3 regions of the Kribbella sp. NPDC043289 genome follow, and region 1 is predicted to be linked to each of the others. Evidence: riboswitches for the same ligand, from Rfam matches in the RefSeq annotation. Region 1 holds a riboswitch; each other region holds the start of a gene.
What was found. Region 1 has a riboswitch for glycine ahead of gcvP (aminomethyl-transferring glycine dehydrogenase). Riboswitches for the same ligand answer to the same signal wherever they lie in the genome.
Positions count from the first base shown of each region.

Region 2: it holds a riboswitch for glycine, as region 1 does, so the genes downstream of both, AC0662_RS32745 (L-serine ammonia-lyase) here and gcvP (aminomethyl-transferring glycine dehydrogenase) in region 1, are expected to answer to the same signal.
Region 3: it holds a riboswitch for glycine, as region 1 does, so the genes downstream of both, gcvT (glycine cleavage system aminomethyltransferase GcvT) here and gcvP (aminomethyl-transferring glycine dehydrogenase) in region 1, are expected to answer to the same signal.

Region 1 covers NZ_JBWKCB010000001.1:2,216,381-2,225,855, forward strand. The annotation lists gene AC0662_RS10515 (hypothetical protein) at 1-50, shown strand, start outside; gene gcvP (aminomethyl-transferring glycine dehydrogenase) at 72-2,912, opposite strand; glycine riboswitch at 2,997-3,084, opposite strand; gene AC0662_RS10525 (dihydrodipicolinate synthase family protein) at 3,100-3,993, opposite strand; gene AC0662_RS10530 (MerR family transcriptional regulator) at 4,017-4,685, opposite strand; gene AC0662_RS10535 (bifunctional nuclease family protein) at 4,860-5,354, opposite strand; gene ftsR (transcriptional regulator FtsR) at 5,440-6,135, opposite strand; gene AC0662_RS10545 (FHA domain-containing protein) at 6,122-6,664, opposite strand; gene gcvH (glycine cleavage system protein GcvH) at 6,804-7,187, opposite strand; gene AC0662_RS10555 (DUF881 domain-containing protein) at 7,240-8,121, opposite strand; gene AC0662_RS10560 (small basic family protein) at 8,124-8,456, opposite strand; gene AC0662_RS10565 (DUF881 domain-containing protein) at 8,453-9,313, opposite strand; gene clsA (cardiolipin synthase ClsA) at 9,318-9,475, opposite strand, start outside.
Region 2 covers NZ_JBWKCB010000006.1:420,616-430,090, reverse strand. The annotation lists gene AC0662_RS32785 (5-oxoprolinase subunit C family protein) at 1-84, opposite strand, end outside; gene AC0662_RS32780 (5-oxoprolinase subunit B family protein) at 81-686, opposite strand; gene AC0662_RS32775 (LamB/YcsF family protein) at 686-1,438, opposite strand; gene AC0662_RS32770 (GntR family transcriptional regulator) at 1,536-2,261, shown strand; gene AC0662_RS32765 (aminopeptidase P family protein) at 2,504-3,931, shown strand; gene AC0662_RS32760 (hypothetical protein) at 4,126-4,353, shown strand; gene AC0662_RS32755 (alpha/beta fold hydrolase) at 4,364-5,791, opposite strand; gene AC0662_RS32750 (DUF3817 domain-containing protein) at 5,889-6,242, shown strand; glycine riboswitch at 6,240-6,332, shown strand; gene AC0662_RS32745 (L-serine ammonia-lyase) at 6,412-7,785, shown strand; gene AC0662_RS32740 (SDR family NAD(P)-dependent oxidoreductase) at 7,786-8,481, opposite strand; gene AC0662_RS32735 (helix-turn-helix transcriptional regulator) at 8,585-9,415, shown strand.
Region 3 covers NZ_JBWKCB010000002.1:349,536-359,010, reverse strand. The annotation lists gene AC0662_RS13555 (sulfatase-like hydrolase/transferase) at 1-1,461, opposite strand, end outside; gene AC0662_RS13550 (hypothetical protein) at 1,574-1,765, shown strand; gene AC0662_RS13545 (aspartate/glutamate racemase family protein) at 1,800-2,441, opposite strand; glycine riboswitch at 2,674-2,771, shown strand; glycine riboswitch at 2,772-2,871, shown strand; gene gcvT (glycine cleavage system aminomethyltransferase GcvT) at 2,924-4,012, shown strand; gene gcvH (glycine cleavage system protein GcvH) at 4,027-4,401, shown strand; gene glyA (serine hydroxymethyltransferase) at 4,403-5,674, shown strand; partial or broken gene AC0662_RS13525 (hypothetical protein) at 5,854-6,207, shown strand; gene AC0662_RS13520 (glycoside hydrolase family 6 protein) at 6,239-6,856, shown strand; gene AC0662_RS13515 (LacI family DNA-binding transcriptional regulator) at 6,863-7,900, opposite strand; gene AC0662_RS13510 (cupin domain-containing protein) at 7,959-8,288, opposite strand; gene AC0662_RS13505 (VOC family protein) at 8,288-8,905, opposite strand; gene AC0662_RS13500 (polysaccharide deacetylase family protein) at 9,026-9,475, opposite strand, start outside.

The DNA.
Region 1 (9,475 bases):
TGGCGCGACCTGTCCGTCAACACGCGATGGAAGTCCTCAGATACCTCTGAGGACTTCCATCCAACCTCGGGCTACTCGAAGGCCTCTGGGGCGGGGCAGGAGCAGATGAGGTTGCGGTCGCCGAAGGCGCCGTCGATGCGGCGGACCGGGGGCCAGTACTTCGAGGCGCGGTCGACCGAGCGCGGGAAGGCGGCTTCCTCGCGGGTGTAGGCGTGCTCCCACTTGTCGTTGATGACCGACTCGGCGGTGTGCGGCGCGTTCACCAGCGGGTTGTCGGCGGCCGGCCACTCGCCTGCGGCGACCCGGTCGATCTCGTGCCGGATCGCGATCATCGCGTCGCAGAAGCGGTCGAGTTCGCCGAGGTCCTCGGACTCGGTCGGCTCGACCATCAGCGTGCCCGCGACCGGGAACGACATCGTCGGCGCGTGGAAGCCGTAGTCGACCAGCCGCTTGGCGACGTCGTCGACCGAGATCCCGGTCTCCTTCGTCATCGGCCGCAGATCGAGGATGCACTCGTGCGCGACCAGCCCGTTCTCGCCCGTGTACAGCACCGGGAACGCGCCCTCGAGCCGCTTCGCCACGTAGTTCGCCGTCAGGACGGCGGCCTTCGTCGCGGCGGTCAGCCCCTCGGCACCCATCATCCGGATGTACGCCCAGGAGATCGCCAGCACACCGGCCGACCCGAACGGCGCCGCGCTGATCGGACCGACACCGGACTCCGGACCGGCCTGGTCGAGCAGCGGGTGGTTCGGCAGGTACGGCGCCAGGTGCGCCGCGACCGCGACGGGACCGACACCCGGACCGCCACCGCCGTGCGGGATGCAGAACGTCTTGTGCAGGTTCAGGTGGCTGACGTCGCCGCCGAACTCACCCGGCTTCGCGAGCCCGAGCAGGGCGTTCAGGTTCGCGCCGTCGACGTACACCTGGCCGCCGTTGTCGTGGACGATCCGGCAGACCTCGCGGACGCTCTCCTCGTACACACCGTGCGTGGACGGGTAGGTGATCATGATCGCCGCGAGCTTGGCGGCGTGCTCGGACGCCTTCGCGCGCAGGTCGTCCAGGTCGATCGTGCCGTCGTCGTTGCCCTTGACAACGACCACCTTCATGCCGGCCATCACCGCGGACGCCGCGTTGGTGCCGTGCGCCGACGCCGGGATCAGGCAGACGTTGCGGTCCGCCGAGCCCTGCGCGTGGTGGTAGCCGCGGATCGCGAGCAGCCCGGCGAGCTCACCCTGGGAGCCGGCGTTCGGCTGGATCGAGACCTTCGCGTAGCCGGTCACCTCGGCCAGCCAGCGCTCCAGCTGGTTGATCAGCTTGACGTACCCGGCCGCGTCCTCGACCGGCGCGAACGGGTGCAGGTCCGCGAACTCCGGCCAGGTGACCGGCTCCATCTCGGTGGTCGCGTTGAGCTTCATCGTGCAGGACCCGAGCGGGATCATGCCGCGGTCGAGCGCGTAGTCCATGTCGGACAGCTTGCGCAGGTACCGCAGCATCGAGGTCTCGGACTGGTGCGTGTTGAACACCGGGTGCGTCAGGTACTCCGACGTCCGCGCGACCGCGATCGCGGGGGCGCCGAGCGTGTCGTCGTACTGGCCGCCGAAGGACTGGCAGACCCGGGTCAGCGTGGCGACGTCGGTCTTCTCGTCGCAGGAGATGCCGACGTGGTCCGCGTCCACGAGTCGCAGCCAGATCCCGTTCTGGCGGGCGGCGTCGACGACGTCGGCGGCCTGCCCCGGGACCCGGGCGAGCACGGTGTCGAAGAAGTCGTCGTGAACGACCTCGATACCGCTCGCGCGCAGCGAGGCGGCGAGCTTGCCGGCGTACGAGTGCACGCGCTCGGCGATCGCGCGCAGACCTTCCGGACCGTGGTAGACGGCGTACATCGACGCGACCACGGCGAGCAGGACCTGCGCCGTACAGATGTTGGACGTCGCCTTCTCGCGGCGGATGTGCTGCTCGCGGGTCTGCAGCGCCAGCCGGTACGCCGGGGCGCCGTCGGAGTCGACCGAGACGCCGACCAGGCGACCGGGCAACGACCGCTCGAGACCGGACCGCACCGACATGAAGCCGGCGTGCGGACCACCGTAGAACAGCGGTACGCCGAAGCGCTGGGAGGAACCGATGACGATGTCGGCGCCGGCCTCACCCGGTGCCTCGAGCAACGTCAGCGCGAGCAGGTCGGAGGCCACGGCCACCAACGTGTCGCGCCCGTGCGCCGCCTCGATCAGCGGCTTCAGGTCGCGGACCGCGCCGTCGGACCCCGGGTACTGCACGAGGAGACCGAAGAAGTCACCCTCGGGCAGACCGTCGGTGGTGTCGGCGACGACGACCTCGATGCCGAGCGCCTCGGCCCGGGTCTGGACGACGGCGATGGTCTGCGCGAAGCAGTCCGCGTCGACCAGGAAACGGTCGGACTTGCTCTTCTTGTTCGACCGGTGCGCCAGCGTCATCGCCTCGGCGGCGGCGGTGCCCTCGTCGAGCAGCGACGCGTTCGCGGTCGGCAGACCGGTCAGGTCGGAGACCACGGTCTGGAAGTTCAGCAGCGCCTCGAGCCGGCCCTGGGAGATCTCCGGCTGGTACGGCGTGTACGCGGTGTACCAGGCCGGGTTCTCGACCAGGCGGCGGACGATCACCGACGGCGTGAAGGTGCCGTAGTACCCCTGGCCGATCATCGAGGTGGCGACGTTGTTGCGGGCCGCGAGCTGGCGGAGTTCGGTGAGCGCGTCGACCTCGGAGGCCGGTTCGGGCAGTCGCAGCGCTTCGGCGGATCGGATCGAGGCGGGGACCGCGGCGTCGACGAGCGCGTCCACGTCGTCGTACCCGAGAAGCTGGACCATCCGCGTGATCTCGTCCGGGCGCGGACCGATGTGACGGTCGGCGAAAGTCGCCGAGAGGTGGGGTGAGTTGTTCATCTAGAGGCTCCGTTGCTGACAGTGCTTCCGGTCGCCTCCCCCTCTGTCACACCCTGCTGTGCAGGCAGTACGCTTCAGAGTCGCCTGTGACACTCGGTCCATGGGCCTGAGAGGTTCCGGGGAGGAATTGCCCCTTCGGCGCCCGAACACGGGTCTCTCCCGAGTGTTGTGTACGGCTGTCCCGAGGCTACCAGGAATTGTCGAACAGTTCGGGCAGCAGTCGACGGGCGTCCGGCCGCGCGGCCGCGACCTGCTCCGGTGTCGCCGATTCCATCGGCCACCGCACCCGGGTACCGACGTCGGCCCAGTCCCCCACCGCGGCCAGGAACTTGTCCAGCGCCGGGTTGGCCAGCCCCGCCTTCTGCAGCGGTACGACGTGCTTCGCGAAGAACTCGCCGATCCGACGCTCGACGTCCAGGTCTGTCGCGTACTTCACGGCACCGTTCGGTGAGAGGGCCGCGACGTTGGAGTAGCTACCGTGCGCACCGAGTGACGACATACTCGCGAGGAAGTGCCCGGGCACGAAGATCGCCAGACCGGACTTCGTTGCCTCGTCGAACCACGCCTTGTCACCGCCGGCGGTCTTCAGGCCGATGAGACTCGGCACCGCCGCGGCCAGGTCGGCGAGCTGGCGTGGACCGACCTGCGTCTTCGCGTGCGGCGGGTTGTAGAGCACGAGCGGGACACCGGCGGCAGCGTCAGCGGTCCGGTGCAGGAAGTCGAGGACCTCGCGCGGGTTCAGCGGGAGCCAGTCCGGGACGATGATCTGGATCGCGCCCGGCTCCAGCGTCGCCGCCCGCCGGACGCGCGCAAGCTGGAGCTGCGCCGACGGGTGACTGGCGCCGATCTGGAACGGCTTGCCGGCCGCGGCCAGGATCGTGCTGACCTGGTCGAACTCGTCCTCGGTGAGGGTCTGGAACTCCCCCGCCGTCCCGTGCGCGTAGAGCCCGTCGACAGCAGTCGCGCCCAGAGTCCGAGCTTGCGACTCCAGGCGGGCGAAGTCGATCGAGTCGTCCGCGGTCAGCGGTAACAACAAGGTCGCCCACACACCGCGCAGCGAGTTGGCGGTGAGTGGGCGCACAGGAAGGGCGGAAAAGGGCCGGGTCAGCCGGTCATGCGGGCGCGGCGGCGGGCGGCGAGCTCATCGCCCGCGTGGCCGTCCTCGTCCGACTCGTCGTGACCGTCGGCACGCTCGGTGGGCAGCTCGGACAGCGAACCCTCGACCTCACGCCAGACGCCACCGAGGGCGATACCGAACACGCCCTGGCCGCCGGCCAGCAGATCGATCACCTCGTCGGGCGAGGTACACATGTACACCGACGCGCCGTCGCTCATCAGCGTGATCTGGGTCAGGTCGTCGAAGCCGCGCTTGCTCAGGTGGGCGATCGCGGTCCGGATCTGCTGCAGCGAGATCCCGGCGTCCAGCAGCCGCTTGATCACCTTCAGCAACAGCACGTCCCGGAACCCGTACAGCCGTTGCGTACCGGAGCCGGTCGCGGGGCGCACGGACGGGGACACCAGGCCGGTGCGGGCCCAGTAGTCGAGCTGCCGGTACGTGATCCCGGCCGCAGCGCAGGCCGTCGGCCCCCGGAACCCGACGTCCTCCGGCATCGGCCGCAGGTCGTCGTCGAACAGCAGACCCTGAACGCCGGCAGTGGCAGTGGCCTCCGCCACGGCCTCGGCGTGCGCGTCGGACGCCGACTGCGCCGTCAGATCTGTGTCGCCGGTGCGTGTCACGCCTGAGCCTCCCTGATACCGATTAGAACGAGCCATCTGCGTGGAGTGACAACACTCCACGACTCCTTCACGGTAAGCCGCGGCCTGAACCGGGTCAACGACAACCGCGTCGAGCCGGGAGCGTGTCGCGACTGCAGCACGAATCGTTACCTAGTCGCTCTTGTATCAGAACGAGCACATCGGCGGGTCGCAGTTGACTCCGGACCCGGATCAACTCTTGTCGAAGTCCTCCGGGGTCACCTGGTCCAGGAACTCCCGGAACCGCTCGACCTCCTCTTCCTCCTCCACCTCGTCGGTACCGGACGTCTCGCTCTCCGGCACCGGAATACCGGCCTCGGCGAGGATCTCCTCGGTGCAGAACACCGGTGTCCCGGTCCGCAGCGCCAGCGCGATCGAGTCCGACGGCCGCGCGGAGATCTCGGTCTTGTCGTCGAAGACCAGGATCGCCTCGAACACGCCGTCGGTCAGGTTCACGATCCGGACCTGGCTGAGGGTGTGGCCGAGCACCCGGATGGTCTCGGCGAACAGGTCGTGGGTCAGCGGCCGTGGCGGCTCCATGCCCTGCTGCGCGAACGCGATCGCGCTCGCCTCGGCGGCACCGATCCAGATCGGCAGGTACCGCTCACCTCCGACCTCTCGCAACAGCACGATCGGCTGACTCGAGGGCATCTCCACCCGGACTCCGACCACGTCGACTTCGCGCACACCTTCAGCCTACTCCGCAGTCAATGCACCAGCAGTCCCACGGGGTGCGCCACGGTCGGCGTCACGGTCAGGGTCCCGGGGTGGATCAGCGCGGCAGGCGGGAGCGGACCAGCGCCGTATGGAGACGGACGGTGAGCGCCGCCAGCTCGGCGGTCTGCTCGGTCCGCCGGGGCCCGGTGACCTGCTCGATCAGGCCGACCTCCCGATCGGCCGCCGTACGGAACGCGCGCAGGTGCCGTGGTTCGAGACCGTACGCCGCGAGCTCGGCGGCGACCTGGGCGATCACGATGGCGTCGCCGGCGTAGTGGTTGCCGCTGGCCACCACCAGGCCGTGGCTCTCCAACTCGGCGAGCAGCTCGGCGGACACGCCCGCGGCGGTCCGCAGCTCGTCGCGGGTCATCCGCAGCTCGGTGCCCGCGGCACCGAAGTCGTCCGCGACCGGCTGACCGGGAGGCTGCGGCGACGAGCTCGGCGCGACCGGTGGACCCGCGGCGGCCGGACGCAGGCCGCGGTCGATCGCGCCGAGATACTCCTTGATCACTTTCAGCGGCAGGTACTGGTCGCGTTGCGCGGTCAGCACGTACCGCAACCGCTCGACGTCGCCGACGCTGAACTTGCGGTAGCCCGACGCCGTCCGGGCCGGCGTCACCAGCCCTTCGGCCTCCAGGAACCGGATCTTGGAGATCGTGACGTCGGCGAAGTCGGCCTGCAGCAGCTGCAGTACCTCTCCGATGCCGCGGCCGTCCACGGGCCCGTCGGCGGTGGGATCAGGCTTGGCCACTGGCGTAGTACACCAACCGGTACTTACCGATCTGGACCTCGTCGCCGTTGTTCAGCTGGACCTCGTCGATCCGGTCCCGGTTCACGTAGGTGCCGTTCAGGCTGCCGACGTCGCGGACCTTCACGCCGTACGGGTCCCGGCGGAACTCGGCGTGCCGGCGCGACACCGTCACGTCGTCCAGGAAGATGTCGCTGTCCGGGTGCCGGCCGGCGGTGACCACGTCGACGTCGAGCAGGAACCGGCTGCCCGCGTTCGGGCCGCGCTGGACGATCAGCAGGGCGGACCCGGCCGGCAGCGCGCCGACGGCGGCCTCGTCGTCGGCCGACAGCGGCTCACCGGTACGCTCCGGCTCCGGCTCGGCACCGATCGGGGTCAGCATCGCGGTGTCGGTGACACCAGGCGTCTGCTGAGGCTGGGGGTTCGCCGGGGCTGCCGCCGGGCGGTCCGCGCCAGGCAGCATCGCTCCGCACTGCGAGCAGAACCTGCTGCCCTCGGAGTTCTCGTGCCCGCACTGGTTGCAGAACGGCATGCTGTGATCCTCCCGATCGCCGGCGGTCCGGCGACGTTTTCGATAGACCCCGTATGAACAGTGTGACGTGGTGAAACAAGATGAGGGGACCTCAACCCTCGACCAGCGGTTGAGGTCCGGTAACGCTATCAGCTGGCTGTCAGCTCTGGTCGAGCTGTCCCTTGTAGGCCTCGGCGTCCATCAGCGCCGCGACCTCGGCCGCGTCCTCGACGTCGATGTCGAGCAGCCAGCCCTCGCCGTACGGGTCGCTGTTCACCAAGTCCGGCTGGTCGGCGAGCGCCTCGTTGACCGCGGTCACGGTGCCGTTCACCGGGGCGAACAGGTCGCTGACGCTCTTGGTCGACTCCAGCTCCCCGCAGGCGTCACCGGCCCGCACCGTGCTGCCGACCTCGGGCAGCTGCACGTACACGATGTCGCCGAGCTGGTCCTGGGCGAAGTCGGTGATGCCGACGCGCACCGGACCTTCCTCGCCGGCCTTCAGCCACTCGTGCTCGGCCGTGTACTTCAGGTCTTCGGGGTACACCTTCGTTCCTCTTTCGCTCAAGGACAGCTACGAGTACAGCTCAGCGTTCGAACTACTTGGTGGGGCTGGACGCCGGGCGAGCGTAACGATGCTCCTCCGGCGCGTGCAAGGCGGTCACGGTCAGCGAGCCGAGCTCGGTCACCTCGGCCGTTCCACCCACCTGCGGACCGGTCACCTCACTGACCAGACCACCCGGGAAGTTGGCGGCCTCGGACAGGTTGTGCGACTCCCCGATCGCCTCCACGACGTACGGCGAGTTCACCTTCCGGCCGTCGATCCGGATCCCCGGCGCGTCGTCCACGAAGTCGGTACTGGCGACGACCCGGACCGCTCCGTTGATCTGGATCGCCTCGGCGCCGGCGTCGCGCAGTTCCTCGATCGCGTCCAGCAGGTTGCTCGAGGTCATCTTGCCCTGCGGGTCGTTCAGCGTGATCCGGACCCCCGGTCCCTGCGCGGGCAGCGTGCCGGCCAGGATGCCGAGCGTCCGCACCTGGGCCTCGGCCTGCTCGCGGGCGGTCTGCGCCTTGTCCGCGCTGGAGGACAGCGAGTTCTTCCGCTCCTCCAGGTCGGCGATCTCGCTCTCCAGCCGCCGGGTGTTCTGCCCGAGGCCGTCGAGGATCGCGATCAGGTCCTCGCGGCGGGCGTTCTGGTAGCCGTCGTCGGCCCGGTTCACCCGGACCTGGACGACCGCCACACACGCGACCAGCGCGAGCACCACGGCGACGATCGCCTGCCCGCGGGACGGTTTGAACCCGGCCCGCAACCGGCGCAGCGCCAGGTTCGGCACCTTCGGCTTCGGCATCGGCGTCGGTACGTCGGGCTGCCCGCCCGCAGGCTCCGACTCGGCCTTCGGCTGCGGCTGCGGCTGCGGCTTCGGGTCCGGCGTCGAGGCGGTCTTCGGGTCCGGCGTCGGGTCGGGCTTGTCGTCGCTCATGATCAGGCCCGGAAGATGTGCCGGCGGATCGCCGCCATGTTGGTGAAGATGCGGATGCCGAGCACGACGACCACACCGGTGGACAGCTGCGAGCCGACACCGAGCTGGTCGCCCAGGTAGACGATCAGCGCCGCGATCAGCACGTTGGACACGAACGACACGACGAACACCTTGTCGTCGAAGATCCCGTCCAGGAACGCCCGCAGCGCGCCGAACACCGCGTCCAGCGCGGCCACCACCGCGATCGGCAGGTACGGCTGCGCCCACTCCGGGACGTCGGGCGCGACCAGCAGACCGATGACGACACCGATCACCAGCCCGAGTACGGCGATCATCTCGTTCCCACCTTCGCGTAGCGCAACGCGATGGTCGCATCGGCCGGCACCAGCAAGGAGTCCTCCGTCGTGATCGTGCTCCGGACATCGAAGTTGCTCACCAGGTACTGCACCCACTGCCCGCCGGAGCTCTGCGCGAACCGGGCCGGCATCGTCGCCGTGTCACCGATCGCGAGCACGGTGTACGGCGGGGTCAGCGAGCTGTAGTCGACCGTGATCGCACTGCCCGCGCCGCGGATCGCGGTCAGCGAGGTGATCCGGTGACCGTTCACCGCGATCGCCTCCGCGCCCGACGTCCACAGACCGTTGACCAGCTGCTGCAGGTCGACGTCGAGCAGCCGGCCTTCCTTGGCGTCGGCGTTCTTCGCGTCGTCGATGACCGCTTTGATACCAGGGCCGGTGACCGCGATCGCACCGGTCTGCAGCTCCAGGTCGTCGAGCTTCTGCTGTAGCGCGGCGCCCGTACTGTCGTTGCTCAGTCCGCTGGCCTGCAACCCACGTACCTCGTCGGCGAGCTGGGACTGGTTGTTGCGCAGACCGGTCAGCCGGGTGTCGGCCTGGTTGATCCGGTCGACCAGCTCGTTGCGCTGCTTCTCGGCCTCCGGCGCGGTGCGGTAGTTCTGCGCGGCGGCGACCGCGAGCAGGAAACCGAGCACGATCGAAGCGGCCACCAGCATCACCCGGTGCCGGGACCGGAGCGGGCGATCGCCCTGTTTCGACCGGGTCCGGGCGGCGACGGCGTACCCCTCGTCGAGCGGGTGCGCCATCAGGTTGTTGAGCAGTGACATCGACGCATCGACGCGCCGCGGCGGCTGCGTCGTCTGCTGCGCCGGCTGCTCGGGAGCTTGCTGTGTCACGGGTCTACCCGGCCGCGTCCTTGATCGGTTTCACCGTCTGGACCAGGTGCCGGAGCTGGGCGAAGTACAGCGCGCCGGCCCAGTAGTACAGACCGGTCCCCCAGATCGCGAACGCCCAGCCGAAGACGCGGGCCAGCAGGTTGAGCGTGCTGTCACCGTCAC
Region 2 (9,475 bases), on a different contig from region 1:
AACGCCGAGCGCGGCCTGCCCGGGGCGTCCCCGGTCCTGGATCGTTGCCAACGGCCCCGTTGCGAGAATGGTCAGGCTGCTCATCCACGACCCGCGTCGACGAACCGGACCCGGCGGCCCGGGTGGAACAGTGCGGCCGGATCGCGTTCCTGGTCGAAGATCCGCACGGACGTCCGGCCGATCAGTTGCCATCCACCGGGCGACTCCCGCGGATACACGCCGCTGAATTCCCCGGCCAGCGCGACGGCACCGGTCGGCACCTTCGTCCGCGGTGACTGGCGCCGCGGGATGTCCCACGGACCGCCGGAGGTCAGGTACCCGAACCCCGGCGCGAACCCGCAGAACGCCACCGTCCACTGGTCGCCGGTATGCCTCTCAACGACCTCGGCGGTCGAGCAGTCGAGCAGTCGCGCCACGTCCTCCAGATCCGCACCGTCGTACACGACCGGGATCTCGATCAGGTCGCCGGCGGACTGCGTGCCTCCGGCAGGAGTCACAGTCCGCAAGGCGCGCGTCAGTACATCGAGCGAGCCCTTGGTGGTGACCAGTACGGTCCGCGCCGCCGGGACGATGTCGATCACGTCCGCCGGGGGATCCGCCTGCAGCGCGGCGTAGTACCCGAGGACCTGGTCGATGTCGTCGAGCTCGACGAGCAGGGCCCGGTCGCCCGACGGGAGGATGCGCATCAGCCGGTGAACGGGCGCATCTGGACGCCCGCTCCCTCCATCGCCCCACGCACCCGGCGGGCGATGTCGACGGCGCCCGGGGTGTCACCGTGCACGCAGATCGACGCCGGCTCGACGACGAGCGAGCCGCCCTCGACATCCGCAATCGGTTGGCCGGTCGCCATCGCCGTACAGCGGGCGGCGATCTTGTCCGCGTCGTGCAGGACCGAGCCGGCCTCGCGCCGCGACACCAACGTCCCGGCCGGCGTGTACGCACGGTCCGCGAAGGCCTCATGTACTGCGGTCAGACCGGCCTCCTCGGCGAGCCGGAGCCACACCGAGCCGGGCAGACCGAGCACTGGAAGGGTCTTGTCGTACTCCGCGACCGCGGCGACCACCGCGGCAGCCTGCTCGTGATGGTGGCCGATCGTGTTGTAGAGCGCGCCGTGCGGCTTCACGTACCGCACCCGGTCACCCGCAATTCGTGCGAAGGCGTCGAGCGCACCGATCTGGTACACCACTTCGTCGCGCAGCGCGGCCGGCTGGATGTCGACGAAGCGGCGCCCGAAGCCCGCCTTGTCGGCGTACCCGACGTGGGCCCCGATCGCGACCCCGCGCTCGACCGCCTCCGCGGTCACCCGGCGCATGATCGACGGGTCGCCGGCGTGGAAGCCGCAGGCCACGTTCGCACTGGTCACGACCTCGAGCAGCGCCGAGTCGTCACCCATCGACCAGGAGCCGAATCCTTCACCCATGTCCGCGTTGAGGTCCATCCGCCACCTCCTCCGACGAGCCTAGAAGATTGTTCAACAATCCTGCAAGAGGCTTGTTCCACTTTCCTGATCACTCCGGGTGCGCGATGATGCGGAGATGACTACGGGTGGGGCCGAGGACACCGGACGGCAGACGTGGCTGCGGACCGTCGCGGCCGATGTCGCACGTCTGGACCGGAGCAGCTCGGCCGAGCGGGCCGCGGACATCCTGCGCCGCAGTATCACCGAGGGCGCGCTGCCGCCCGGCGCCCAGCTGTCCGAGGTCGAGCTGACCGAGGTGCTGGAGGTCAGCCGGAACACGCTGCGTGAGGCCTTCCGGCTGCTGACGCACGAGGGACTGCTGGTCTACAAGCTGCACCGCGGGGTGTTCGTCCCCGAGTTGGGCGAGCGCGACGTGATCGACCTGTACCGGCTGCGCCGCGTGCTCGAGGTCGATGTCGTCCGCGGACTGGCCGAGCGTGACCCCGAACTCCCGGCGAGCCGGCTCGAGCCGTTGCAGGACGACGTGGAGGCCGCCGAGGCCGCCGCGCGGGCGGACCGCTGGCCGGCCGTCGGTACGGCGAACATGCGGTTCCACCAGCACCTGATCGGGCTCGCGGACAGCTCCCGGATGGACGCGATGACCGGCCGGCTGCTCGCCGAGCTGCGGCTGCTCTTCCACGTGATCGCGACCCCGCGGGAGCTGCACGAGCCGTACATCCAGCGCAACCGCGGGCTGTTCGAACTGCTCGAAGCACGCAAGTACGACGAGGCCGCCGCGGACCTGCACCAGTACCTCCTCGACTCCGAACAGGGCCTGCTCGCCGCCTTCCGTTCTCGATAAGAGATAAGGGCTTGCAAACCCCCGTAGGAACCTGAATTGATGTGAGGGCGTGTGTGGTGGTCCAGCGCCTACTGCGCGGCACTCGGCACGGCACCTCGCCGCACGGGTGCAAAGGCCACGATGCTCCGCATCGAGACCTTCGCCCCCGCGCGCCGAGCTACCGCACCGAGCACCTGCTCGCTACGGCGCTGCACCACCACACACGCCCTTAAAACCGTCAGCTGTAAAGGGGAGCTCAGCTCATGACCGACGATGCTCGGACCGACCAGACGCCGAAGTCCTACCGTCCCATCGACGCCAAGGGCTTCCGGGACTTCGTCTCGCGTGGCTGGGGGCCGGTGGACCGGTCGGTGACGGTGCCGGAGGGGCTTGCCGAGGCGGCGGCCGAGCACCGGCGCAAGCTGGCGGCGGCGCTGCCGGGCCGGCGGATCGCGCTGGCGGCCGGCCGGGCGCCGGTCCGGTCGAACGACACCGACTACGCGTTCCGCGCCGACAGCGACTTCGTGTGGCTGACCGGCTGCCAGGCCGAGGGCGCCGTACTGGTGATCTCCGGGGACGGTGACGCGACGCTGTACCTGCGGGAGACCGCCGGGCCGGACGAGGCGGACTTCTTCGCGAACGCGCGTGACGGTGAGCTGTGGATCGGCCCGGTGCCCGGGCTGAAGGACTGGTCGGACGCGTTGCAGATCGCCTGCCGCCCGATCGAGGAACTGCCTGCGGCGGTGCGTGGCGCGGTCCCGTTCATGCTGTCGGTGCCGGGTGTCGAGCCGATGCTCGACGCCTTGGTCCGGACGGCGCCCTCGGACGGCAACGCGCTGCGGCAGACGCTCGCCGAGCTGCGTCGGATCAAGGACGACTGGGAGCTCGACCAGCTGCGCGAGGCGGTCGCGGCCAGCGTGCTCGCGTTCGAGGACGTCGCCCGCGAGCTTCCGGAGGCGATCCGCGGTGGCGGCGAGCGCTGGCTGCAGGGCACCTTCGACCGGCGTGCGCGGACCGCCGGCAACGGCGTCGGCTACGCGTCGATCGTTGCCGCTGGCAAGCACGCGCCGGTGCTGCACTGGGTCCGCAACGACGGCGCGGTGAACGAGGGCGACGTGATCCTGCTGGACGCCGGCGTCGAGACCCGCACGCTCTACACCGCCGACGTGACCCGGACCTTCCCGGCGACCGGTGAGTACACCGCGGCGCAGCGCCAGGTGCACGACCTGGTGCACAAGGCGCAGTTGGCCTCACTCGAGGCGGTCAAGGTCGGAGCGCCGTACCGCGCCTTCCAGTACGAAGCGCTGCGGGTGCTGGCCGAAGGGCTGCGGGACTGGGGCGTGCTGGACGTCTCGATGGACGAGTTGCTCGGCCCGGACGGGCAGCAGCACCGCCGGTACATCGTCTGCGGGACCGGTCACTACATCGGCCTCGACGTCCACGACTGCGACGCGTCCCGGCCGGAGGCGTACTTCGCCGGCACCATCGAGGCCGGGATGGCTCTCGCGGTCGAGCCGGGCCTGTACTTCCACCCGAACGACGAGACCGTCCCGCCGGAGCTGCGCGGGATCGGCATCCGGATCGAGGACAACGTCGTCGTGCACTCCGACCGTCTGGAGATCCTCACCGAGGACCTGCCGATCACCACCGACGGCCTGGAGCAGTGGACCCGGACACAGCTCGGTAAGTGACCACTCAACTACCGAAAATTACTGGTCACCACCAGTAACAATCGCCGCCGCCTCGACGATGTAACAGGCGGGGGAGGGTCGCACTCGGCCCGGCGCGTGGCATGTGGGGGGCCGCGGACCACGCGCCCGGCCGAGTCGGCCCCGACTGGGGACCACGGGGTACTCAGGAACCCCGGGTACGGGGAGCAGTCAGCATGAATCTTCGAGTCCGAGTGGTGCACTGCGGAGACCGGCACTGGTACGCCGACATCGACGACGCCGACGATCCGCAACCGGACGATCCGTTCTGGTACGTCGACAACTGCCGGACCCAGGCGCAGGCGCTGGAGACTGCCTGCGCCAAGCTCCGGCTGCTCGCGGGCCGACTGGTCCGCGGCGACCACCTGGACCGCGTCCTCGACGTGATCGGCGTTCCGGTCTGACGCCGGCTCGTCACCCCGCCGGCGGTACGGCGGCACAGGTGCTGCCGCGCGTCGGTACCTCCCGGGAGATCAGGTAGTCGTCGATCGTGCCCTGCATGCACGGACTCTTCGAGTAGCTGCCGTGTCCCCAGCCCTCGTAGGTCAGCAGAACGCCGTACCGGCCGAGTTGGCGCGTGACGCTCTGGGCCCAGGGGTAGCCGGTCGCCGGGTCGTGGATCGCGTTGGCGACCAGCACCGGCGTCTTGAGGCCACGGACCTTCAGGTTGTGCTGCGGGTTGTTCGCGGGCGGTGCGCCGAGACAGATCGACACGGCCATCAGCGGACCCGGGTAGCGCATGTCCGGGTTGTTCCGCGCGACCCGCTGCAGGTGGGCGGCGTACTCGCGATAGTCGCGCACCGGCAGGTTCCAGTCCTGACAGAACACCGCCAGCGGGTACGACGTGAGCCCGGTCGCGGCGGCTGTCTTCGCGGGCGCACCGGCGGCGAGCGTGTCGGCGAGCGCGGACCACTGCGGCGCGTACAGCAACTTGAACACGGAGTAGCTGAGCTTGAACGGATCAGCCGACTTGGCGAGCAGGTCGGCCCACAGCGCGCGGACGTCGCGACCGTGCAGTGCACAGCTCGTTGTCGCGTCGCACCACTTCACGAACTCGTCGAACGAGTCCTGCGCCGCGGCGGCCTGGTCGTCGATGAATCCTCGGGTCGTGGCCGTGGCGTGGTCGATCGTGCTCTCCAGCACCATCGCGCGCACGCGGTCCGGGTACGTCTCGGCGTACTGCCCTCCGAGCAACGTGCCGTACGAGCTGCCGTGGAACGAGATCGTGGACTCGCCGAGCGCCCGGCGGACCGCGTCCACGTCGCGGACCGTCTGCCAGGTGTCCAGGTGGTCGTAGACCGGGCCGGTGTGTTCACGACAGTCCGTGGCGAGCTGGCGGTTGTACGTGAGCGTCGTACTGAACTCGGCCGCGCTCTTGATGATCGGTGAGGGTTGCTTCGCGACGAGGTCCGCCGAGCACTTCACCGGGTTGCTGCGGGCCACGCCGCGCGGGTCGAAGCTGACGATGTCGAAGCGGTCCTGCAGGTCGGTGCTGAACCGGCTGATCCCGGTCTTGATCCGGTCGACGCCGGAGTCGCCGGGACCACCCGGCCCGAACACCAGGACGCCGACGCGCTCGCCGGGCGTCTTCGCCGTACGGCGGGCGATCGCGAAGTCGAACGTCGGACCGCCGGGGTTTCGCCAGTCGACCGGCAACTGGAGCGTCGCGCACTGCGAGCCCTGCACTGCGGCGGGATCGTCCTTACCCTCGGGTTTGCAGTCGGACCACTGCACCGTGCTCGGTGGTGCGGCGGTTGCGGGCAGTGTTGTCAGTGTTGGCAGTCCGGCGGCCGCGACGCCGAAGAGTGCAGCGCCGATGACGGCGCGTTGGATGAGAACCATGCCGACGATCCTTCGGCAATCGCTTGCTTGCGGCATCGGGGAGCAGCCCCGCAGGACCCCGAACCCGGCTTGGGGGGCTTGTTAGGGTCGGGCATTGATGAGTACCAAACATGCGCAGTGGTTCCGGGTCGTGGCGATCGCCGAGGCGCTCTCGTGGACCGGACTGCTGATCGGGATGCTGTTCAAGTACGTGCTGTCCGACAACGAGATCGGGGTCAAGATCTTCGGCCCGATCCACGGCGGCATCTTCGTCGCCTACGTGATCACCGTGCTCGCGGTCCGCGGCCCATTGCGCTGGTCCTGGCCGGTCACGCTGGCCGCGCTTGCCGCCAGTGTTCCGCCGCTGTTCACCTGGTTCTTCGAACTCTGGGCAGTGCGCACGGGCCGGATTGACGCCGGGCGTGAGACCGCCGTACCGTCCACAGCGGAAGCTAACTCAACAGCCGCATGAACCCGTGCGGGAGAGACCCGGACCTGATCCGGGCGCCGTAGGAGCAACTCTCCCCAAGAATCTCTCAGGCACCTTCACCGTACGGGCGAGGCACCTCTGGAGGGCATCAGCCTGACAGAGCGGGGAGGACACCACTCGGTCAACGACGACCGGAAGGGACCTCCACACAATGGCGATCAGCGTCTTCGACCTGTTCAGTATCGGGATCGGCCCGTCGAGTTCCCACACCGTGGGACCGATGCGAGCGGCCCGCACGTTCGCGCTCGGCCTCGCCGCCGACGGTCTGCTGGCCGCGACGACGACCGTCGAGGCGCAGCTGTTCGGCTCGCTCGGCGCCACCGGGCACGGCCACGGCAGCAACAAGGCCGTCCTGCTCGGTCTCGAGGGTGCCGACCCGGAGACCGTCGTCACGCATTCGGTCGACGCCCGCGTCGAGACCATTCACGAGCGCGGCCGGATCCTGCTGGCCGGGACCCACGAGATCGCGTTCGACGAGAACACCGACCTGGTGATGCACCGCCGCAAGGCCCTGCCGTACCACCCGAACGGGATGATGTTCGTCGCCCGGGACACCACCGGCGCCGTACTGCGGGAGCGCACCTACTACTCGGTCGGTGGTGGCTTCGTGGTCGACGAGACCGCCGCGGCCGGGGACCGGATCGTCCCGGACACCACCCCGCTGAAGTACCCGTTCACCACCGGCGCGGAGTTGCTCGACCGGTGCCGGGAGTCGCAGCTGACGATCAGCGAGGTGATGCTCGCGAACGAGCTCGCCTGGCGCACCGAGGACGAGATCCGCGACGGCCTGCTGCACATCTGGCAGGTCATGCAGGACTGTGTCCGTGAGGGCTGCGAGACCGAGGGCATCCTGCCCGGCGGGCTGAAGGTGCCGCGCCGCGCACACTCCCTGCACCGCCGGCTGAATGCCGACCCCTGGTCCGTCGATCCGTTGAAGGTGATGGACTGGGTGAACCTGTTCGCGCTGGCGGTCAACGAGCAGAACGCGTCCGGCGGCCGCATCGTCACCGCCCCGACGAACGGTGCCGCCGGCATCATTCCCGCCGTCCTGCACTATTACCGGCGGTTCGTGCCGGGGTCGACCGACGACGGAGCGGTCCGGTTCCTGCTGGCCGCCGGCGCGATCGGCGTGCTGTACAAGGAGAACGCGTCGATCTCCGGCGCCGAGGTCGGCTGTCAGGGCGAGGTCGGCTCGGCCTGCTCGATGGCGGCGGCCGGCCTCTGCGAGGTGCTCGGTGGGACGCCGCAGCAGGTCGAGAACGCCGCCGAGATCGCGATGGAGCACAACCTCGGCCTGACCTGCGACCCGGTCGGCGGCCTGGTCCAGATCCCGTGCATCGAGCGGAACGCGATGGCGTCGGTGAAGGCGATCAACGCGGCCCGGATGGCGATGCACGGCGATGGCGTCCATGTGGTCACCCTGGACAAGGTGATCAAGACGATGCGCGAGACCGGCGCCGACATGAAGATCAAGTACAAGGAGACCTCGCGCGGCGGCCTCGCCGTCAACGTCATCGAGTGTTGATCACCACGGAACGGTGCCGTGGATGCTCAGGTACTCCGCGGTCGGGCCGTCCTGGTCGATCGTCGCCAGCCGCACGATGATCTCGGCGCCTTCCTCGACGGTCTGGTAACCGCTGCGTCCGTTGAAGTCGGTCGCGGTGTACCCGGGGTCGACGGTGTTGATCCGCAGGTTCGGCAGCTGCTTCGCGTACTGGACCGTCAGCATGTTCAGCGCCGCCTTCGACGCGCCGTACGCCGGAGCCGGGACCCACACCGGTACGGCGCCGGTGTGCGCCGCCGGGTCCACCGCCGTGGCGATCGAACCCAGCCCGCTCGACACGTTGACGACCACCGGGTTGGCGCTGCGCTCGAGCAACGGCAGGAACCGGCGGAGCATCCGAACCGGTCCGTACACGTTCAGGTCGAACACCTGGTGGAGGTCCGCGGCGGTCAGGTCGCGCGCCTCCTTGCGCGGCCCCGGAATGCCGGCGTTGTTGATCAGTACGTCGAGCGCGTCGAGCTGTTCCGCGGCCGCGTCGACCGATTCGTCGCTGGTGACGTCGAGCGGCAGGTAGTGCGCGCCCAGATCGCTCGCCGCCTGCTTGCCGCGCTGCGGGTCCCGGGCGCCGATGTACACGGTGTGTCCGGCCTCGACCAACTGGCGGGCCGTTTCGTAGCCGAGGCCTCGGTTGGCCCCGGTGATGAGTGTCGTGGTCATGGGTTCACCCTCTCGCCGCGGTGGTCGACCAGGTAGTACCCACGATGTCCTAGGGAATGGCAGTACCAGGCTGGGACACGGCGGACGCGGAATACTGGCAGGTATGGGTGAGCTCGGGAGAACGCTGCACGCCTGGCGCGATCGGGTGACGCCGGAGCAGGTCGGCCTGCCGGCCGGCGGGAAGCGGCGCGCTCCGGGGCTCCGGCGCGAGGAACTGGCGCAGCTGGCCGGGCTGTCGGTGGACTACATCGTCCGGCTCGAGCAGGGCCGGTCGGACTCGCCGTCCGTGCAGGTGCTGACCGCGCTGGCCCGGGCGCTCCGGCTGTCCGATGCCGAGCGCAACCATCTGTTCGTGCTCGCGGGCGAGGTCGAGCCGACGCCCGGCCGGATCTCGGCGTACATCCCACCGGGGGTGCAGCGCATCGTGGACCAGCTCGAGGGCGCGCCGCTGTGCGTGTGTGACGCGGCCTGGACGATCATCACCTGGAACCCGCTGTTCGCGGCGGTGATCGGCGACCCGTCGCCGTGGCACGGGCGCGAACGGAACATCATCTATCGGCATTTCGCGGCACCGGGCGACCGAATTGTCCAAACTCCGGAACAGCGACGAGAATTCCGGAACGCAATGGTAACGGATTTGCGTGCGGCGCTCGCCCGCTATCCGCACGACCCGGACCTGAAGGCGCTGATCGACGAACTGCGGGCCGGTGACGACGGGTTCGCGGGACTGTGGGACCGCCCGGTCGTCGGTTTCCACCGGTCCGAACGGAAGACCGTCCGGCATCCCGAGATCGGTGACTTCGGCATCGATTGCGACGTTCTCGCTGTGCCGGGCAGCGATCTACGGATCGTGGTGTACACGGCGGCGCCGAACACCGAGGCCGCGGAGAAGCTCCGGCTGTTGTCGGTGATCGGGCTGCAGGCGTTGTCCTGAGCAATCAGCTAACGCAGTGCATTCCTACCCTCGCGTAATGCTGTATTCACCTGACTAATG
Region 3 (9,475 bases), on a different contig from region 1:
TTCTCCTTGGGTGGCCGTCCAGCGCCAGTTGTGGGCCAGGCGGAGCGGGACGTAGTTGCCGTTCGGGAGGTCGTCGGTGAGCCGGGCCTGCCAGCGGGTGAGCTGGTGCAGCAGCCGGGCCCGGACGGCCAGGTGACGCTCGTCGTCGAAGAGGTTGTCGAGCTCGACCGGGTCGTTCTCCAGGTCGTACAGCTCGCCGGCGAGATCCGCGTGCACGATGAGCTTCCAGCGGCCGCTCCGCAGCATCCGCGCGGCGCCGGACTGGGTGACCGTGTTGAGTTCGTCGAACGTCCGGCCCTCGTACGCGAAGTGCAGCGGTGGCCGCGCCGTCACGTCGTACGCGCGACCGCCGAAACCTTGCTCGGCGATGACGCTGGCGAACTCCTCCTCGGGTGCTGGTTCCCCCTGGGCGAGCGGGAGCAGGCTGCGGCCCTGGACGCCATCGGGGATGGGTGCGCCGACGGCTTCACAGACGGTCGGGAGTACGTCGACGATCGAGACCGGTTCGTCGCGCTGCTGCACGGCGACGCCGTCGCCGGCGAGGACGAACGGGATCCGCATCAGGAACTCGGACAGGCCGGCGCCCTTGCGTTGCAGGCCGTACTCGCCGACGTAGTCACCGTGGTCGGCCAGCACGATCGTCAGGCGCGGTCGTTGCCGCTGCGCGAGACCGTCGTGCAGGCGGCGAATCTGGTCGTCGAGGAGCCGCAACATCCCGAGATAGTTGGCGGTGTAGCGGCGCCAGTTGTCGTCGTACCCCGGCCGTTTTTCCTCCTGGAGTTTCCGCAACCAGGCGTACGTTCCGCCTTTTTGCTCGGCCGCTTCGGGACCGGTCGATCGTTGCGGAACGTCTTCCGGTGCGACGAGGTCGAAGTACGGCTGCGGGACCTGGTACGGGTTGTGCGGCTCGGGATACGAGACCCAGAACAGACCGGGCTGATCCGGGTCGGCGTCGTCGATCGCCTTCAGCGCGTCGGACGTGATCCGGTACGGGAGCTGGCAGGTCACGTCGTACGGCGTCGGCTCGTCGGAAACACCGTGATCGAGCTGCGCGAGCCACTCGTCGAACGCTTTCTCGTCCGCGCTGCGCTCGGGGCCCTGGGTGTGGAAATAGGGGCCGGCGTAGGTGTCGAAGTCCCCGTCACCGCGGTGCATGTGCGGCTTTCCGGCGAAGTGCAGCTGGTAGTCCGCGCCCCGCAGTACGTCGAGCAGGTCCTGCTGGAAGGCGGCGTACTGCGCGTTGCTGTTCTGGCGGACCTGGTGGGCGCTCGGAAACCGTCCGGTGAGCAGACTCGTCCGCGCCGGAACGCACGCCGGGGCGGCCGTGTACGCGTTCCGGAAATCCGTTCCGCGGTCCGCCAGCCCGTCGACGAAGGGCATGGTGTCCACCGGATACCCACTCCGCCGGGTCAGCCCCACGCGCTGCTGATCGGTCATCACGATGACGATGTCGGGACGCATCGACCTACTCTCTGCTCGGGTTTTACAGCGCTGTAATACAGCGCTGTAAACCATGCCGCAGGGTCCGCGTGGTCGTCAAGAGGTGACCGGGCGGCCCGCTACCATCGCCCTCGTGATGTTCGAGCCGATGAGCCGCCGCCTGGCCGTGTCCTTCGCCGTCACCGGGCTGATCCTGTTCGTCGCCGGCCTTCTGGTGCGCCCGACGAACATCACCGTCGCGGTGGTGCTCTTCCTGCTGGCCGTCGGCCTCCTCGGCCTAGGCGCCTACGGAGCCCTCGAACGCCTCGTCAGCCGCCGCCGCTAACAGCGTCGTTCTCCTAGCGCGGGACCGTTTCCGGTCAGTGCGCAAGTGTTTCCGCGAGCCGGCGTACCCCTCGGTCGGGGCTGGTGAGGACCGGGACGGAGAGGTCCAGCCCTTCGGCCGCCGATGCCATGGATGCCTGCGCCAGCACCACCACGTCGCCATCGGCCGCCTGGATGGCAGCAGCAACCAGCGCATCGTGACGGGCACGATCTCCAGCAACGGCAGCCTCGAACGCGCCGGGCACAACAACTTCAGTGATCTCGACGTCCTGATCCAGGAGCTGCGCACGCTCACGCAGCAGCGCGGCCGTCGGCTGGACGGTGGTCGGCAGCGTCGCGATCACCGTCACACGCTTTCCGGCACGCACCGCCTCGTCCGCCATCGCCTCGTCGACGCGGTACACCGGTACGCCGATGCGGTCGGCGAGCGGAGCGGCGTACTGCGAGATCGACGAGCAGGTGAAGAGCACGGCCTCCGCGCCGGCCGCGACGGCCGCGTCACCGAGGTCGGCCAGCCGCTGGGCGACCTGCTCCGCCGCGGCACCGCGTCCGAGGTCGGCGACGATCTTGTCGTCGAGCAGGTTCTGCACCTCGACGCCCGGCAGGTGCTCCGCGGCCAGCGTCGCGAACGTCGGGATCACCACGGCCCCGGTGTGCAGGAAAGCGATCCGCGTCATCCGACGATCCTCACGTTTCAATGCGTGATACCGCTGTGGTGGCGACATCAACGGCGCTGCTTCGGAACCCAAGATTGACACGTTTCAGAACACCGGGTCAACGCCACGCGTGTCGCGCAGGAAACACCCTCCTCGAGCGTTTCCGGCGCGTTCCGGAACGGGTTTCGCGATCGTTTGACCTCGGGTGGCGGTCCGGCATACGGTCGGTCGCACAATTGCACATCGTGCCGTTCGAACCGGGGCGGAAGAGTTCCCTGCCCGACCAAGGCAGGGGCGCCGGAGGAGCAACTCTCCCCAGAAACTCTCAGGCCCAGTCACCGCTCCGGATGAGGCAACCTCTGGAAAGTCAGGACCGTCGTGTCCTGCACCCACGGTGCAAGCCGCACACTCTGCGGTGAAGCTCTCAGGTACCGATGACAGAGCGGGGAGGTCACCCAACCGGTGGTGCCACTGCGTGGCGCCGGAAGCCAGGGAGCCTCCTCATCGTGTCCCGACACACGCCGCTGTACGCCGTGCACCAAGAGCTCGGCGCGAGTTTCACCGACTTCGCGGGCTGGTCCATGCCGGTCCGCTACACCTCCGACGTCGCCGAGCACCACGCCGTCCGCACCACGTCCGGCTTGTTCGACCTCAGCCACATGGGCGAGCTCGAACTGACCGGTCCACAGGCCGGCCATGCGCTCGACTACGCGCTCGTCGGGCACCCTTCGAAGATCGCCGTCGGCCGCGCCCGCTACTCGATGCTCTGCACCGAGTCCGGCGGCATCGTCGACGACCTCGTCGTCTACCGCCTCGCCGACGAACACTTCCTGGTCGTCGCGAACGCCGGCAACGTCCCGGCTGTCCACGCGGCGCTCCAGGAACGCACCAAGTCGTACGACTGCCAGTTACGGAACACGTCCGACGACTGGGCGCTGCTCGCGGTCCAGGGTCCGGATTCGGAAAACGTTGTCGGAACGCTCACGGAACTCCCGGTCCAGCAACTGAAGTACTACGCCATCACCGCCGGCACCGTTGCCGGGCGCAACGTGTTGCTCGCCCGCACCGGGTACACCGGCGAGGACGGCTTCGAGATCTACTGCCGCCCGACGGACGCGCAGCGGGTCTGGACCACGATCAGCGCCGTACCCAGCGGGCCGCGACCGGCCGGACTCGCGTGCCGGGACACGCTCCGGCTCGAAGCGGGGATGCCGCTGTACGGCCAGGAGCTGAGCACCGCGACCACGCCGTTCGAGGCCGGACTCGGCCGGATCGTCGCCTTCGGCAAAGAAAACGGTTTCGTCGGCCGGGACGCACTCGCCCAGCGCCGCGACGACGGCTCCACGCAGATCCTGGTCGGCCTGGTGTCCGACTCGCGCCGCTCACCACGAGCCGGGTACGCCGTACTCGATCCAAGCGGTGAACCCGTCGGCACGATCACCAGCGGCGCGCCGTCGCCGACCCTGCGCCGCCCGATCGCGATGGCCTACGTCCGCCCCGGTCTGGAGCAGCCCGGAACCCCGTTGCTCGTCGACATCCGCGGCCGGCACGAGCCGGTCGAGGTCGTCACCCTGCCGTTCTACCGCCGCTGACCCCAGGAGCCACCATGCCTGTCCCGACCGACCTGAAGTACACCGCCGACCACGAATGGCTGACGCTCGACGGCGACACCGCGACCGTCGGCATCACCGCGTTCGCCGCCGACGCGCTCGGCGACGTCGTGTACGTCGACCTGCCGATCGTCGGCGCCACTGTCCGGGCCGGCGCGCCCTGCGGCGAGATCGAGTCCACGAAGTCGGTGAGCGATCTGAACGCCCCGGCCGACGGCGAGGTCGTCGAGATCAACCACGAGGTGATCGCCGACCCGTCCGTCCTGAACACCGACCCGTTCCAGGCCGGCTGGCTCTTCCGCCTGAAGGTCTCGGGGACGCCGGACCTCCTCGACGCGACCGCCTACGAAGCGCTGACGGGCGGTGCCTGACATGAGCCTGCTGGACCAGCACCTCGCGGACGCCGATCCCGAGGTACACGCCGCGATCCAGGCCGAGCTCGGCCGCCAGCGCGACACCCTCGAACTCATCGCCAGCGAGAACTTCGCGCCGATCGCCGTGATGCAGGCGCAGGGGTCGGTCCTCACCAACAAGTACGCCGAGGGCTACCCCGGCCGCCGGTACTACGGCGGTTGCGAGCACGTCGACGTCATCGAGCAGCTCGCGATCGATCGCGTGAAGGGTCTGTTCGGCGCCGGTTTCGCCAACGTCCAGCCGCACTCGGGCGCCCAGGCGAACGCCGCGGCCATGGCCGCGCTGCTCGAGCCCGGGGACACCATCCTCGGCCTCGACCTCGCCCACGGCGGCCACCTCACGCACGGAATGCGGCTGAACTTCAGCGGAAAGCTGTACGACGTCGTTTCCTACCACGTCCGCGACACCGATTTCCGGGTCGACATGGACGAGGTCGAACGGCTCGCCGTCGAGCACCGGCCGAAGCTGATCGTGGCCGGCTGGTCGGCGTACCCGTTGCACCTGGATTTCGCCGGTTTCCGGCGGATCGCCGACCTGGTGGGCGCGTACCTGATGGTGGACATGGCCCACTTCGCCGGCCTGGTCGCGGCCGGGCTGCACCCGAGCCCGGTACCGCATGCGGATGTCGTCACCACGACTACGCACAAGACCCTGGGTGGTCCGCGCGGCGGAGTGATCCTCACGAACCGCGCGGACCTCGCCAAGAAACTCAATTCCGCGGTCTTTCCGGGCCAGCAGGGCGGTCCACTGGAACACGTTGTCGCGGCGAAGGCGGTCGCCTTCAAACTGGCCGCGACGGACGAGTTCGCCGAGCGGCAGCGCCGAACGCTCGACGGCGCGCGGGCGATCGCCGGACGGCTGCTCGCGGACGACGTCCAGGCAGCCGGGATCTCGGTCCTGACCGGTGGCACGCAGGTGCACCTGGTCCTGGTCGACCTGCGGCGGTCCGAGCTCGACGGACAGCAGGCCGAGGATCTCCTGCACTCCATCGGCGTCACGGTGAACCGGAACGCCGTACCGTTCGATCCGCGGCCGCCCATGGTGTCGTCGGGCCTGCGCATCGGTACGCCGGCGCTGGCGGCGCGAGGCTTCGGGGACCCGGAGTTCCGCGAGGTCGCAGACATCATCGCGACCGCCCTGCTGCGCCCGCGGGACACCGAGAGTCGCGCCGTACTGCGGGATCGCGTCGCGGTGCTGGCCTCGAAGTTCCCGCTGTACGCCGGGAGCTGACTGGAAGCGCTCCCGGTCATATCCGGCAAAGCGAGAAATGCTCGATTTTGCTTTCTCTGCAAGCGGTTGACGGCAACGCCTGGATCGGACACTATCGGGCATGTTGTCGATACGGTGAGTGATTTCTGAGAGCGCTCCCGGAGCGTCCGCCCCGTTTGCTCGAGACAGGAGCTGCAGAGATGAGATGGATCGTGCGCGGCCTGCTGGCCGCCGGGCTGATCGGTGCCGTGGTGGCACCCGTGATCCGCACCGCCGACGCCTCGACCCCGGCCGGCACAACCCCAGCCGGCGCAGCCACCGCGACGGCCGGCAACCCGGTGCAGCTGACGAGCGGCTTTTACGTCGACCCGAACTCGAACCCGGCGACCTGGGTGCGGAACAACGGCGGCGACGGCCGGGCGACCGCGATCAAGAACTCGATCGCGAGCAAGCCGATGGCGCGCTGGTTCGGCAACTGGAGCGGCGCGATCGGGGCGGCGGTCGGCGGCTTCGTGGGGGCCGCCGACACAGCCGACAAACTCCCGGTGCTGGTCGCGTACAACATCCCGGGCCGGGACGCCTGCGGTGGCCATTCCGGCGGTGGTGCCGGGTCACCGGGCGGCGTACCGGACCTGGATCCAGGAGTTCGCGCGCGGGATCGGGAACCGTCCGGCGGTGGTCGTCATCGAGCCGGACTCGCTGGGCGACTTCAACTGCATGAACAGCGACCAGATCGCGGAACGCAACGGAATGCTCGGGTACGCCGTCCAGCAGTTCAAGGCGCTCGCGCCGAACGCGTGGGCGTACCTTGACGGTGGCAACTCCGGCTGGGTCGCCGCCGACGTGATGGCGCAGCGCCTCCAGGGTGCCGGGCTGGCGAACGCCCACGGTTTCGCGCTGAACGTCTCGAACTACTACACCACCGCCGAGTCGGTGACCTATGGCAACGCGGTGAAGAGCCACCTGTCCGCGGCGAAGCCGTTCGTCGTCGACACCAGCCGGAACGGAAACGGAACCGGAAACGACTGGTGCAACCCGCCGGGCCGGAAACTCGGCGTTCCAGCGCAGAACGGCGGCGGCGCGGAAATGCTGCTCTGGCTCAAGGTTCCGGGCGATTCCGACGGCGACTGCGGCATCGGCGCGGGCATCCCGGCCGGCACCTTCAGCCCCGACCTGGCCACGCACCTGATCAACGGAAACTGAGCCTGCTCAGCGGGAGCTGGCGGAGTCCCGGACAACGAGGCGGGTCGGGAGGATGAGGGGTGAAGGGTCCTTGCCCTCGAGCAGCGCCCGCAACATGCGGGCCATCTCCCGGCCCAGCGCCTGGATCGGCTGACTGACGGTCGTCAGCGGCGGGCTCGTGTGCCGGGCGGTGGCGATGTCGTTGAAGCCGACCACCGCGACATCGGCCGGTACCGATCGGCCGGCGTCGGCCAGCGCTCGCAACGCACCGATCGCCATTTGATCCGAAGCGACGAACACGGCGTCCAGATCCGGGTGTGCGGAAAGCAGTTCCGCCATCGCTTTCCGGCCACCGTCCTCGGAGAAGTCGGCGTGCGCCACCCGGTGCGCCTCCAGCCCGGAAACCGCGAGAGTTTCCTGAAATCCCTTGTACCGCGCGGTTCCGGCGGCCTCGTCCATCCGGCCGGTGATCGTCGCGATCCGAGTCCGGCCGACAGCCACCAGGTGCTCGACGGCAAGCCTCGCCCCGCCGCGGTTGTCCGCGTCCACGTAGTACCGAGGTTCGAAGGTCACCGGCCGGCCGCCGAACACGACCGGCACCTCGGCCTCTTCGGCGAGTCGCGCGAGCGGGTCGTCGCCGTGCATCGACATCAGCATCACGCCGGCGGCCTTTCCGTTCCGCAACAGTTTCCGCAACCGTTCCTGACCGGGGACCGAGGTCGCCGTCCTCAGCACCAGCTCGAGGTCGGTCTCCTCCAGCGCCGAGGCGATCCCGACCACGACCTCCGCCACGAACGGATCCGCGAAGACCTGCGGATCCTCGGCGGAAACCGCGAGCACGACCGATCCCAGTTCGGTTCCGGAGGGCGCGGCACCGTTCCGCCGCGCGAGTTCCCGGGCCGTTGCGTCCGGCACGTATCCGAGCGCCGCGATCGCCCGCTGCACGGCGTCCCGCTTGGCCTGGCTGACATGCGGCGCGTTGTTGATCACCCGCGACGCCGCGGACCGCGAAACCCCTGCCCGAGCGGCAACCTCGTCCAACGTGACCCGCCGGCTCACACCCACAAGCACTCACTATACGAGAGCCGCACGCGCGATCGCCGCGCCTCACTGCACTGCGACCTCAGTGCAGGGCAACCGACAGCAGCAGCACCGCCGCGGTCCGGGCGTGGACGTCGTGTCGCTGCGGCGGTACGGCGACCAGATCGCCTGCCCGCAACTCGACCTCCGCATCACCCGCCCGGAGCACGGCTTCTCCCCGAAGACACAGCAACGACGCGTCCCCGGGACTCTGATGTTCACCCAGCGTGCGCCCCGCGTCCAGCGCGATCAGCGTCTGCCGCAACCGCGCACCCGACCGCCCGTAAACGGTCGTCGCGCTCCGCCCACTGTCACTGGACGCCGCCGACTCAAGATGAGCCGCTGCCAACTCCTCGATCCGCAATGCCTCCATCAACCGATGATGGCACCGGCCTCCCAGGCGAATCCGTCCGGGTCGACGAACTGGCCGCCGTCCGCACGGAGCACGATCCGGTGCGAACCGCTGCCCTCCATCGGTACGCCGGCGTCCTTGGCCAGCGCCTTCCGCGCGTACAGTCCGAGCTTCACCTCGCCGGCCGCCGCGAACTCGACGTACTTGCGCCCGAAGCTCTTCGACACCTCGAGCCCCTGCTCCTGGTAGAACTTCTTGCTCGCGGCCACGTCGTCACACCCGAGCAGCAGGACGACGGAATCGATCGCACGCGTCGCGGGACCGGTGTCCTTCTTCGCCGACGTGGCGATCTTCCAGATCGTCCCGTCGGGTGCCTGCAGCGTTCCGCCGTACCCCCAGATCGACTTGGTCACCGGCTTCACCACCGTCGCGCCGGCCGCGACCGCGGACTCGAACAGGCTGGTCACGGTGCTCGGCTGCCCAACCGTCAGCGACAGCGTGAAACCGCGGAAACCCTGTGTTTCCGCGCTGGCCGCACGCACGGTCACCTGTCCGTCGAGCCCGAACGCCTCGCTCAGGAACCGCTCAGCCGCGGCAACGTCACTAACTTCCAGAACCACACTCTGAAGATTTGTCATGCCTTAAACCTAGGAAGCCGGGCGCCCCCGTGCTTCTCGATTCCTGACCAACCCCGATCCGGAATCTTTCCGGACCGGCGTTTCCGGATCAGCAGGCGTTTCCGTCAGCAGGCGTTTCCGTCAGCAGGAAAGCGTCGCGAACCCGTACCCGCGCGCGGCCAGACTCGTCAGCGCCTGGTCCAGCGCCGCCACCGTCTGTGCTCGGTTTCCCCCACCGTCGTGCATCAGGATGATCGCGCCCGGGTGCGCGCCGGCCAGCACCCGCTGGGCGATCGTCGACGCCCCCGGCCGCTTCCAGTCGTTGGTGTCCACGTCCCACAACACCTGCTGCATCCCGTCTCGCTTGATCTCCGCCTTCACCCGCGCATTGGTCGCGCCGTACGGCGGCCGGAAACACTTCGACACGATCCCGTTCGCCACCTGCCGATGCAACTGCGCCGGCGACAACTTGGTCAGCTGCGGATGCGAGATCGAGTGATTCCCCACCGAGTTCCCCGCCGCCCGTACGTCGGCCACCAGCCCCGGATGCGCCGCTGCGTTCTGCTCCAACATGAAGAACGTCCCATGCGC